DNA from 2 places in the Paenibacillus sp. FSL H7-0942 genome. Region 2 is predicted to be linked to the other one. Evidence: predicted binding sites of a transcription regulator. Region 2 holds the regulator's gene; the other holds the start of a gene.
What was found. Region 2 encodes LexA, which represses DNA repair genes until DNA is damaged. Its sites were predicted from a motif close to CGAACATATGTTCG; they were not measured.

Region 1 (4,865 bases), 1.5 Mb from region 2:
CCCTGTAAGGGTTTCAAGCGCACGGATGTTACGTCCTTCACGACCGATAATCCGGCCTTTCATTTCTTCATTTGGCAGGGTAACAACAGATACCGTTGTTTCCGCTACGTGGTCAGCCGCACAGCGTTGGATGGCGAGTGTAATAATCTCGCGGGACTTTTTGTCCGCTTCTTCCTTCGCTTGTTGTTCAATGTCCTTGATCATTTGAGCCGTCTCATGACGAACTTCCTGTTCTACGTTGGACAGTATGATACTGCGTGCGTCTTCCATGGTGAGGTTGGATATACGTTCCAACTCTGTCACCTGGTTTTTGTAAATCATTTCGATCTGCTGCTGAGTCTCATCAATTCGTTTCTCTTTGTTAGCCACTTGCTCTTCTTTACGTTCGAGTGATTCCAATTTTTTATCCAGCGACTCTTCTTTTTGCAACAATCGTCTTTCTTGTCGTTGAATTTCATTCCGACGTTCACGAGTGTCTTTTTCAGCTTCAGCACGAATGCGATGGATTTCATCCTTCGCTTCCAGCACCGTTTCTTTCTTCAGTGCCTCTGCCTCTTTCTTCGCGTTCTCCACGATTTGTACGGCAGCTTGTTCCGCACTAGAGATTTTAGCCTCTGCAAGAGATTTGCGAATAAAATACCCTACTCCGAACCCAATGATTAGCGCGGCCACAACGAGAGCGATCATGATTGCAGGTTCCATACTGTTCACCTCCTCGTTGGTTCCTCCAAGGCATTCCTTGGGTTAATTTGCAGTTTTCAAACCTTACATATGTTTGGGAATAACGAATACTCACGGCGATCCCCCGCCGATTTTCATTTCACATGTACATGTTTCCACGTACTATTCACTGTTTCCAGCGAACCCATAATTAAGAATGGTATAAATCTTAAGAAACCGAAACCGCTTTTTTGGAAGGAAAAAGGGTTGTCCATTTCTTACAGACTCATGTCCATTTTAGTATTTGACGAAAGAAATTGTCAAGAGAATGCAGTATAGAGACTCTAGTCTGCTAATCCCATAACAACGCTTCGTCATCTTCAGGGTCCCCAGCCTCATCTTCTTCAATTAAACAATTCACGACCCGGCGCACCATATCCATTGAAAAACCACGTCTCATTAGGAAGGGAAGCGTTTTATTTTTCTTCTCTTTGACGTCCCCTTTGACCTGATTCCATTTTTTTCGTCCGGCACTCAAAGCAGTCTCAAATTCCGCATCTGTACTAATCCCTTCTAGTGCCTCAACAATGAGATCATTGGCAATGCCCTTTTGACGCAGCTCTTGCCTTATCCACAGTTTTCCCTTCCGCTTGCCCTCCATACGCTGTCTTGTCCATTCCTTCGCAAATAGATCGTCATCCACCAGGTTCTCCCGCTCAAGCCGATCCAGCGCCTCTTCAATCAAAGGTGCAGCAAACTCCTTCTGACGAAGTTTCTGACTTAATTCATGGCGTGTGCGCGGTTTATGCTCCAAAAAGCGCAGAGACTGTGCATACGTCCGCTGTCGCTCGTCAGCTAGAATGATATCTTCCAGATCCTTCTTCATAAACGTATTACCTTGAGTCATCCTGTATTTAATCATCACATCTTCAAGAACCGTAATGGAGTGGATGCCAAAAGTGATTCGATAACGAGCTTGCCTGCTCTTCGTTCGTTCTACACGTGTAATAATAAGTTCTTCGTTGTCCGGAAATTGGGATAGGCCATCCTGTTCTGCTTCTTCATATAAATCCTCGTCATGTTGATCCATTCTGGTCTCCCCTTTCATAACATTTTCATTCTGACTACGCCAAACACACCTTCACATAAGACAAAGAACACCAATAATACAAAAGACCGGGAACTCTGCCCGGCCTTTACTCCACAGTTAGCGTGCTAACAGCCCCTGTCCATTGGGACAGGGGCTGTTAGACAGCACGAGTACTCCCACTACAATCCATTATCCAGATTGATCCAAGCTCAATCAGATAAGTTTACGGAGTCCAGTGGGGAACACCCTCAGAGTCCTCCCTACAAGGGAGGTTTTGAGAGATTACTCGTTGATTTCAAACAGTTCTTGTTCTTCTGCTGCTTCTTTTTGTTGCTCTTCACTCGTTGGCGCAGGGACTGCAGTAACCAAATTACTGGCTACACGAATTTTTTGTTCAATGATGTCAGCAATATCTTTATGCTCTTTCATGAACTGCTTTGCGTTCTCACGACCTTGTCCTAAACGCTCGCCTTCGTAGGAATACCATGCACCACTTTTATTAACGATGTCCAGCTCTGTACCAATGTCAATGATACTGCCTTCTCTCGAGATACCCTCGCCATACATGATATCTACTTCCGCTTGTTTAAACGGAGGTGCCACTTTGTTTTTCACAACTTTAATACGAGTACGGTTACCAATCATGTCATTGCCTGATTTGATACTCTCAATACGACGCACATCCAGACGTACTGTGGAATAAAACTTCAGAGCACGACCACCAGGTGTTGTTTCCGGGTTACCAAACATAACGCCGACTTTCTCACGAAGCTGGTTAATGAAGATTGCGATTGTTTTGGATTTGCTGATTGCACCAGACAGTTTACGCAGCGCCTGAGACATCAAACGCGCTTGCAAACCAACGTGTGAATCGCCCATTTCGCCTTCAATCTCTGCTTTTGGAACCAATGCGGCTACAGAGTCAATAACGACGATATCTACTGCACCACTGCGTACAAGAGCTTCTGCAATTTCCAGCCCTTGCTCACCCGTATCTGGCTGAGACAGAAGCAATTCATCAATATTAACACCAAGTTTACTTGCGTACTGTGGGTCAAGAGCATGCTCGGCATCGATAAATGCAGCTTGTCCACCCGCTCTTTGTACTTCAGCGATAGCATGCAATGCTACGGTTGTTTTACCAGAGGATTCAGGTCCATATATTTCAACAATACGGCCTTTAGGCAAGCCGCCTGTTCCTAATGCAATATCCAAAGCCAAGGAACCACTGGGAATAATTTCCACATTCATATGAGTGGACTCACCCAGTTTCATGATGGATCCTTTACCAAATTGCTTCTCTATTTGACGGAGCGCCATATCAAGCGCGGCACGACGGTCTGACAATAAGCTCACACCCTTTACTGTTTATAAGATAATGATACCTTGTTTTAACACGTTTGCCAAGCTTTTTTTCGAACATACATTCGTTTTTTTGTAAAGGCCGAGGCGCCTCTTCCTCAAGGAAACTTTCCATTAAACAGAAAAAAGAACCGTAAACAAGGCTGTAAAGCCTAATTCTACGGTTCTTCCGTCTTCCTTAATTATACTTGCTTGGAACTGTAAATGCAATCGAAGCTATTAACTAATCAATCCATCGCCACAAGTTTTTGCCATAAGCGATATAGAATTGCTTTGGCTGAACGAATGCGAACCGTCTCGCGATTACCATTAATACGCAGCTCATGGATTTCCGTCTCTTTTCCACGTTCTGCAAGAGCGATGAAGACAAGTCCGGGTGGCTTGCGTTCCGAATATCCCGGTCCAGCTACACCGGTAACAGCCAAGCCAAAATCAGCATCGCCAATCATGCGGATCTGCTCAGCAAGCACTTTTGCAACCTCAGGACTTACCGCCCCAGGTGCATCTTCACCCTCCAGATAATCATGAGGCACATTCAGCAGCTTTTCTTTAATTTCATTGGAGTAACAAACAATACCACCTTTGAGCATTGATGCACTTCCGGGTACAGAGGTCAGACTCTGCATGACAAGCCCTCCTGTACAGCTCTCAGCAGCGCTGAGCGTCAGCCCCATGTCAGACATCATAGTTACAATCGTGTACTCTATAGGCACATCCTCGTTCGCGTAGAGATGTTCTGTCAAACGTTCCCGAATCTGAACCTCCATCGCATCCAGCTTCAGCTTCGCCTCTCCCTCACTCGCAGCCTTTGTGGAGACACGTACCGTAACTTCGCCTTCGCTCGCGTAAGGAGCAATCGTAGGGTCTGTCTGCGCGTCAATCAGATCCAGAAGTCGATCTTCCAGAGCAGATTCACCAATACCTGCGAATTTGAGCATTCGGGAATAGATCGGCATCTCTTCTGTGAGTACATGCTGGAACAGCCAAGGTTTGACTTCCTGTTCAAACATTGGAATCAACTCTTTAGGTGGTCCAGGCATCACAACATAATATTTGTCATTGTCAGAAATCGCATTTCCTGCCGCAAGGCCCGTTTCATTGGCCAGAGGTGTTCCGCCATCAATAACGATCGCCTGACGTCGGTTATTCTCTGTCATATCCACATTACGATCTCTGAAAAAGCTCTCAATTTTGTCCATTGCCATTCGATCTGTATGCAGGTTCCGGTTAAGAACAGCTGCGAGCGCATCCTTGGTCAGATCATCTTGTGTAGGTCCGATGCCACCGGAAAATAAAATAACGTCTGCACGGCTCTGCGCAATACGAATAGCTTCACTAAGTCGGTTCAGGTTATCCCCAACCACCGTTTGGAAATATACATCGATCCCCATCGCAGCCAATTCACGGGATAGGTATCTGGCATTGGTATTGACGATTTGTCCAAGCAGTAGCTCTGTGCCAACTGCAATGATTTCTGCCTTCATTGAGCATCCTCCTGTACACGTGGTGAGTGATCAAAGGGCAATAGGATAATTTCCTATTGCCCCTGACCCAATGCTTCCTTCATGATTACCCATTTAAGAACAAACCATTATGCTTTTGTTAAATGAAGCAGGTTTTTGTTTTTGATAAAGTAATCGATACCCGACCAGATGGTAATAAGCGCTGCTGCCCATACCGCGATAATATCAACGTGAATACCCGTGTATGAAAACGGGAAATTGTTCAACAGCAACAGCACAATCGCCACAAT
Region 2 (4,865 bases):
TCCCCCTAATTTCAATAACTTTTAGTAAAAAAAATGGAGATCTCTTTTAACAAGGTAATTTACTCAACTAGCTCAAATAAAAAAGCATTGGTAACTTCAAGAACGACATCATCGTTCATTGAAGCTTCCAATGTTTCAGGGTGCTGAGGAAAGATGTTATAACTGATTCCGCTTAGAACTTAGCAATAAGCTGATTTAATTCCGATAAATGTGTTATTTCATGGTCTGGCGCATACTCTTCATTGTTGGTCTTATGCTCACGGTTAATCCATACGGATTGGATGCCAGATGATAAAGCACCACGAATATCAGTCGTTAACTTGTCTCCAACCATCATGCTCTCTTCGGGTTTAACACCCAGTTTACTCAAAGCATGTTCAAATATCGACGGATCTGGTTTTCCTTTTCCGAAGTTACCCGAGATAATAATCTCATCAAAGAAAGGAGTCAATTCAGGTACACCATCCAACTTCTCTTGTTGCAAAGCAGGACAACCGTTTGTTAACAACAACAGTTTGTACTTTCCTTGTAACTGACGCAAGGTATCCATCGTTTCTTCGTATACATGAGGTCTGGATCTCCGTTCTACTCCAAACTGTGCGGCCAGTTGTTCAGCAAGATCTTCCCGATCTATACTCAACTTCAACAAGCCACGACGCCATGATTCTTTACGGTAAACTGGAGCAAGTTGTTCCAACTGACGGAACTCAGGTTGATCCCCACCAGTAAAGTTAGCCCAAAGGCCTTCAAACGGATTGATTCCAATCATTTTAGTAAAAGGAAAGGTTTCATATGATTCATACAGTCCACGTGCCTCATTACGAACAGCTTCTTCAAGTTCTTCTGGTTTAACCCCAGTCTCTTTCGCTGCGATTAGACAAGTCTCATGAAAAGCTTCTCGAACACTACGGTCATCCCATAATAAAGTATCATCTAGGTCGAACAAAATCGCTTTTAACGCCATTCCGATCATCTACCCCTTTATGCAATAATTACTTTTCGACGGTTTCCACGGTGATCTGGTGTGCTTTTGCAAACTTCAGCAAACGTTCTGCAATCGCATCTGTATCGTAACGGTTCAATAACTTGGTGAACACCCATCTTTTCCCGCGACTGTTATGTTCGATAACAACTGTACCTGGTTCAATTCTGAATTTGACGATATCGTCAACCCCAATTGAACGTTCACGATTACCCTTCGTCGTTATAATCCGATTACTGCTAATCTTGATGTATGGACGTCGAAGCATGAAGATGACTGCCAAAAATACGTAAAGCAGCATGGTCACCCAGTCCCAAGTTGTCATTGGAGCTTGCACAAGGAACGTGCTCATAAACAGATACAAAAAGGCGAGACCAATCAAAAATATAGGGAACAAAAGACTGCGTCCCTTAAAGACTTCTTCACCTGGTGTACCTGTGATTGGTTGACCACTTTTTTTGCGTTGCTGATTTAACTGCTTGGAATTTTTCTTAACCGTTCTCTCGAACGAACGCGACATGAGAATCCCCCTTATGTGTCTTTGTATCGGCTTACATAATTGCAAACCAACATTTCCCCCTATAAATTGCACACTCAAAATAACAGGAAGAAACCTAAATATCATAATGATATCATTAGGTTTCGTTAGTGTTTGAGTTTGCCTTGGTGGCCTTTGTCATTCTCATCATCAACAATCTCAATGGTATCCAGTTGTTGTCTGAAATTGCTGCGAATATTACTCAAATAAATCTCTCTTAGCTCGGCACGTTCAGCAAGCTCTTCCTCCGACAATCCAGTGGACTTTTGCTTACGAGCCAATTCGTTAATGCGTGCTACCAGACTATCTATATCCAAGCTTGTCCCCTCCAAAAATACAAAGTCATATTAACTTTGCCATTATAAAGGCTGCTTGTCAAGCTGACACGCGCTAACACTCATTGATGTGCATTTTATTCTGCAAATTGCGGTAGAGCTAGTACTTGTCCCACTTGGATGGAAGTTGTATGAAGTTGATTCACTTTCTTAATTGCTTCTATATATATACGTGTATCCATATTCGTCGGTTTATGTTCCAAAGAAATACTCCATAATGTTTCCCCTTGTGAAACAGCTATCTTTCCTCCAGGCAGAACAGCATTCTCATTGCCGGCAAATACAGTTAAAACGGTGCTGCATCCAATAAATATAATCATAGAGGTAATGACTACCTTTAACATCCATGAAGAAATCTTGAAACGCGCTAAAACCTTCTTGTAGTTCCCTATGTTAGACTTCACCAGTTCCGAATTCATTGGTTCATAAATGCTTTGATAAGTAGAATATCTCATTAAATACCCGCCTCCAAACGTTTGTTCCTATCTGTTGGAATCAATATAACACGAACACTTGTTTTGTTCAATAGATTTTTAGAACAATTGTTCGCTTCTTTTTTGAAGGAGAAATATCTTATTTCAAGTCCTTTTACAAAACATTTGCAGTATTATGCTCTGACTTTTGGACAATTTCTGTTCTATAAGTTAAAAAACACTGATTTAATGCTATTTTATTTAGAACTTATGTTTGTACGAACGGAGGTTCTATGTTATAATTTTCCCAAACGTTACTAAAATGGGGTTGATACGGTATGTCGAAGATATCCAGCAGGCAGCAGGCTATTCTGGAGTTTATACGAAATGAAGTCCGGTTGAAGGGGTATCCTCCTTCCGTACGGGAAATTGGTGAAGCGGTTGGACTGGCTTCCAGCTCAACAGTACATGGACATTTGGATCGTTTGGAGAAAAAAGGTTTGATCCGACGCGACCCTACCAAGCCAAGAGCCATTGAGCTTTTGAGCCAAGAAGAATCTGAGCATTCTCATCAATTTGCTCATAGCGTTGCACGTATTCCTGTTGTTGGTAAGGTTACAGCAGGGGTTCCAATCACTGCAACCGAGAACATTGAAGACTACTTCCCTCTTCCTACACATTATGTAGGCGAACAGAAAGTGTTTATGCTTTCGGTAGTCGGAGATAGCATGGTGGAAGCTGGAATCGTTAACGGAGATTACGTTATTGTCCGTCAACAGCAAACTGCTGATAACGGTGATATCGTCGTTGCAATGACTGAAGACGATGAAGCTACAGTGAAAACGTTCTATAAAGAGAAAGATCATATTCGCCTTCAACCGGAGAATGCGACCTTCGAACCTTTACGTTTGAAACATGTTAGTATTCTGGGTAAAGTCATTGGCCTTTTCCGAGATATTCATTAATATTTAACTTGAGTAACAAAACTAGATGTAATGAAATACGAAAGAGGTTATCCTGATCAACAGGACAACCTCTTTTTTTCATGTTTATGTTATTTTAGCGGCTAATTATTCACTGCGTTTCAGAACACTCTTGTGATGCGAGAACACATCAAAGCTCTGTTGTCCGTGATATGAGCCCATACCGCTCTCTCCTACACCACCAAACGGGAGGTAGTGTGAAGTCATATGAGAAAGTGTGTCATTAATACATCCCCCACCGAAGGATACTTGATTCAGAACCTGATCCTGCAGCTGCTCATCCTGTGTGAAGAGATATAGCGCCAATGGTTTTGGCCGGCGAACAATCTCATCCAGCATAGGATTCAGGTCACTGTACGTAAATACAGGAAGAATCGGACCGAAGATCTCTTCTTGCATGACAGCTGATTCCCAGTTCACATCACCAATTACCGTCGGCTCAATAAGCAACTGCTCACGTACAGAACGCCCACCAATTAGTGTTTTGCCATCTGTGAGGAATTTCGACAACCGATCAAAATTACGCGCGTTGACAATATGCGGGAAATCAGAGTTCTGTAACACATCGTCCCCAAATTTATCTTTGATCTCTGCGCCAATCAGATTGATCAATTCATCATGAACTTGTTCATGCACAAGCAAGTAATCCGGAGCAACGCAAGTTTGCCCTGCATTCAGGAACTTTCCACGAACAATACGCTGGGCCACCAGCTTCAGATCTGCATCACTGTGGACAATAGCAGGACTCTTGCCCCCTAGCTCCAGGGTTACAGGAGTTAAATGCTCCGCTGCTGCCTTCATAACAATGCGACCAACCCCCGTACTGCCTGTGAAGAAAATATAATCAAACTTCTCTTTCAACAATGCTGTGCTAGCCTCGACTTCCCCTTCCATAACCGCAATATACTCCTGAGGGAAGATCTCCTGAATCAGATCATACGTCAGACGAGATACGGCTGGTGTTAATTCAGAAGGCTTGATAACTGCACAGTTACCGGCTGCAATTGCTCCAATCAGTGGACCAAAGGCCAGTTGGAAAGGATAGTTCCAAGGTGCAATAATAAGAGCCACTCCGTATGGTTCAGGGTAAATGGTACTCACCCCATCCGGCATAGCCGAATTGGTTGGGACTTGTTTTGGTACAGCCCATTCCTGCAGGTGTTCTAATGCAAAATCCAGTTCACCCAGAACAATGCGAATCTCGGAACCGTAAGCTTCCGCCTCTGATTTGTTCAAATCTGCCCGAAGTGCATCTTGAATCCGTTGCTGATACTTTTCAATTCCCTTTCTAAGCTGTTGAAGTGCATTAATCCGATACTCGATATTTTTAGTTTGTCCTGTATAAAAAAATGTACGTTGTTCTGTCACAAGTTGTTTTGCCTGATCCATATTAACATCTCCAATTAATTATTTAAAATTAAATTGTTTAAAATTTAATTAAAGTATACCTCTTCTATATGAAACTTTCAACATACAAATGAAACATCCATTTGTATGTATTTGAACGATGGTTGGAATTTTAAATGAGTGAATGCTAGTATTCCTTTCTATTTCATGGCTATCAGAATTAAAAGGAAGTTTGATTTAAATCTTTTGCTTCAGACAGTTTAATAT

Region 1: the regulator LexA is predicted to act here: its motif matches at 3,167-3,180, upstream of recA (recombinase RecA).

The regions. Positions count from the first base shown of each region.
Region 1 is NZ_CP150279.1:2,592,540-2,597,404, reverse strand. It holds gene rny (ribonuclease Y) at 1-702, opposite strand, end outside; gene MHI48_RS11740 (regulatory protein RecX) at 1,013-1,750, opposite strand; gene recA (recombinase RecA) at 2,033-3,097, opposite strand; gene MHI48_RS11730 (competence/damage-inducible protein A) at 3,340-4,596, opposite strand; gene pgsA (CDP-diacylglycerol--glycerol-3-phosphate 3-phosphatidyltransferase) at 4,704-4,865, opposite strand, start outside.
Region 2 is NZ_CP150279.1:4,052,998-4,057,862, forward strand. It holds gene MHI48_RS18010 (HAD family hydrolase) at 173-964, opposite strand; gene MHI48_RS18015 (hypothetical protein) at 993-1,502, opposite strand; gene MHI48_RS18020 (DUF896 domain-containing protein) at 1,628-1,837, opposite strand; gene MHI48_RS18025 (LysM peptidoglycan-binding domain-containing protein) at 1,933-2,310, opposite strand; gene lexA (transcriptional repressor LexA) at 2,607-3,233, shown strand; gene MHI48_RS18035 (aldehyde dehydrogenase) at 3,339-4,640, opposite strand.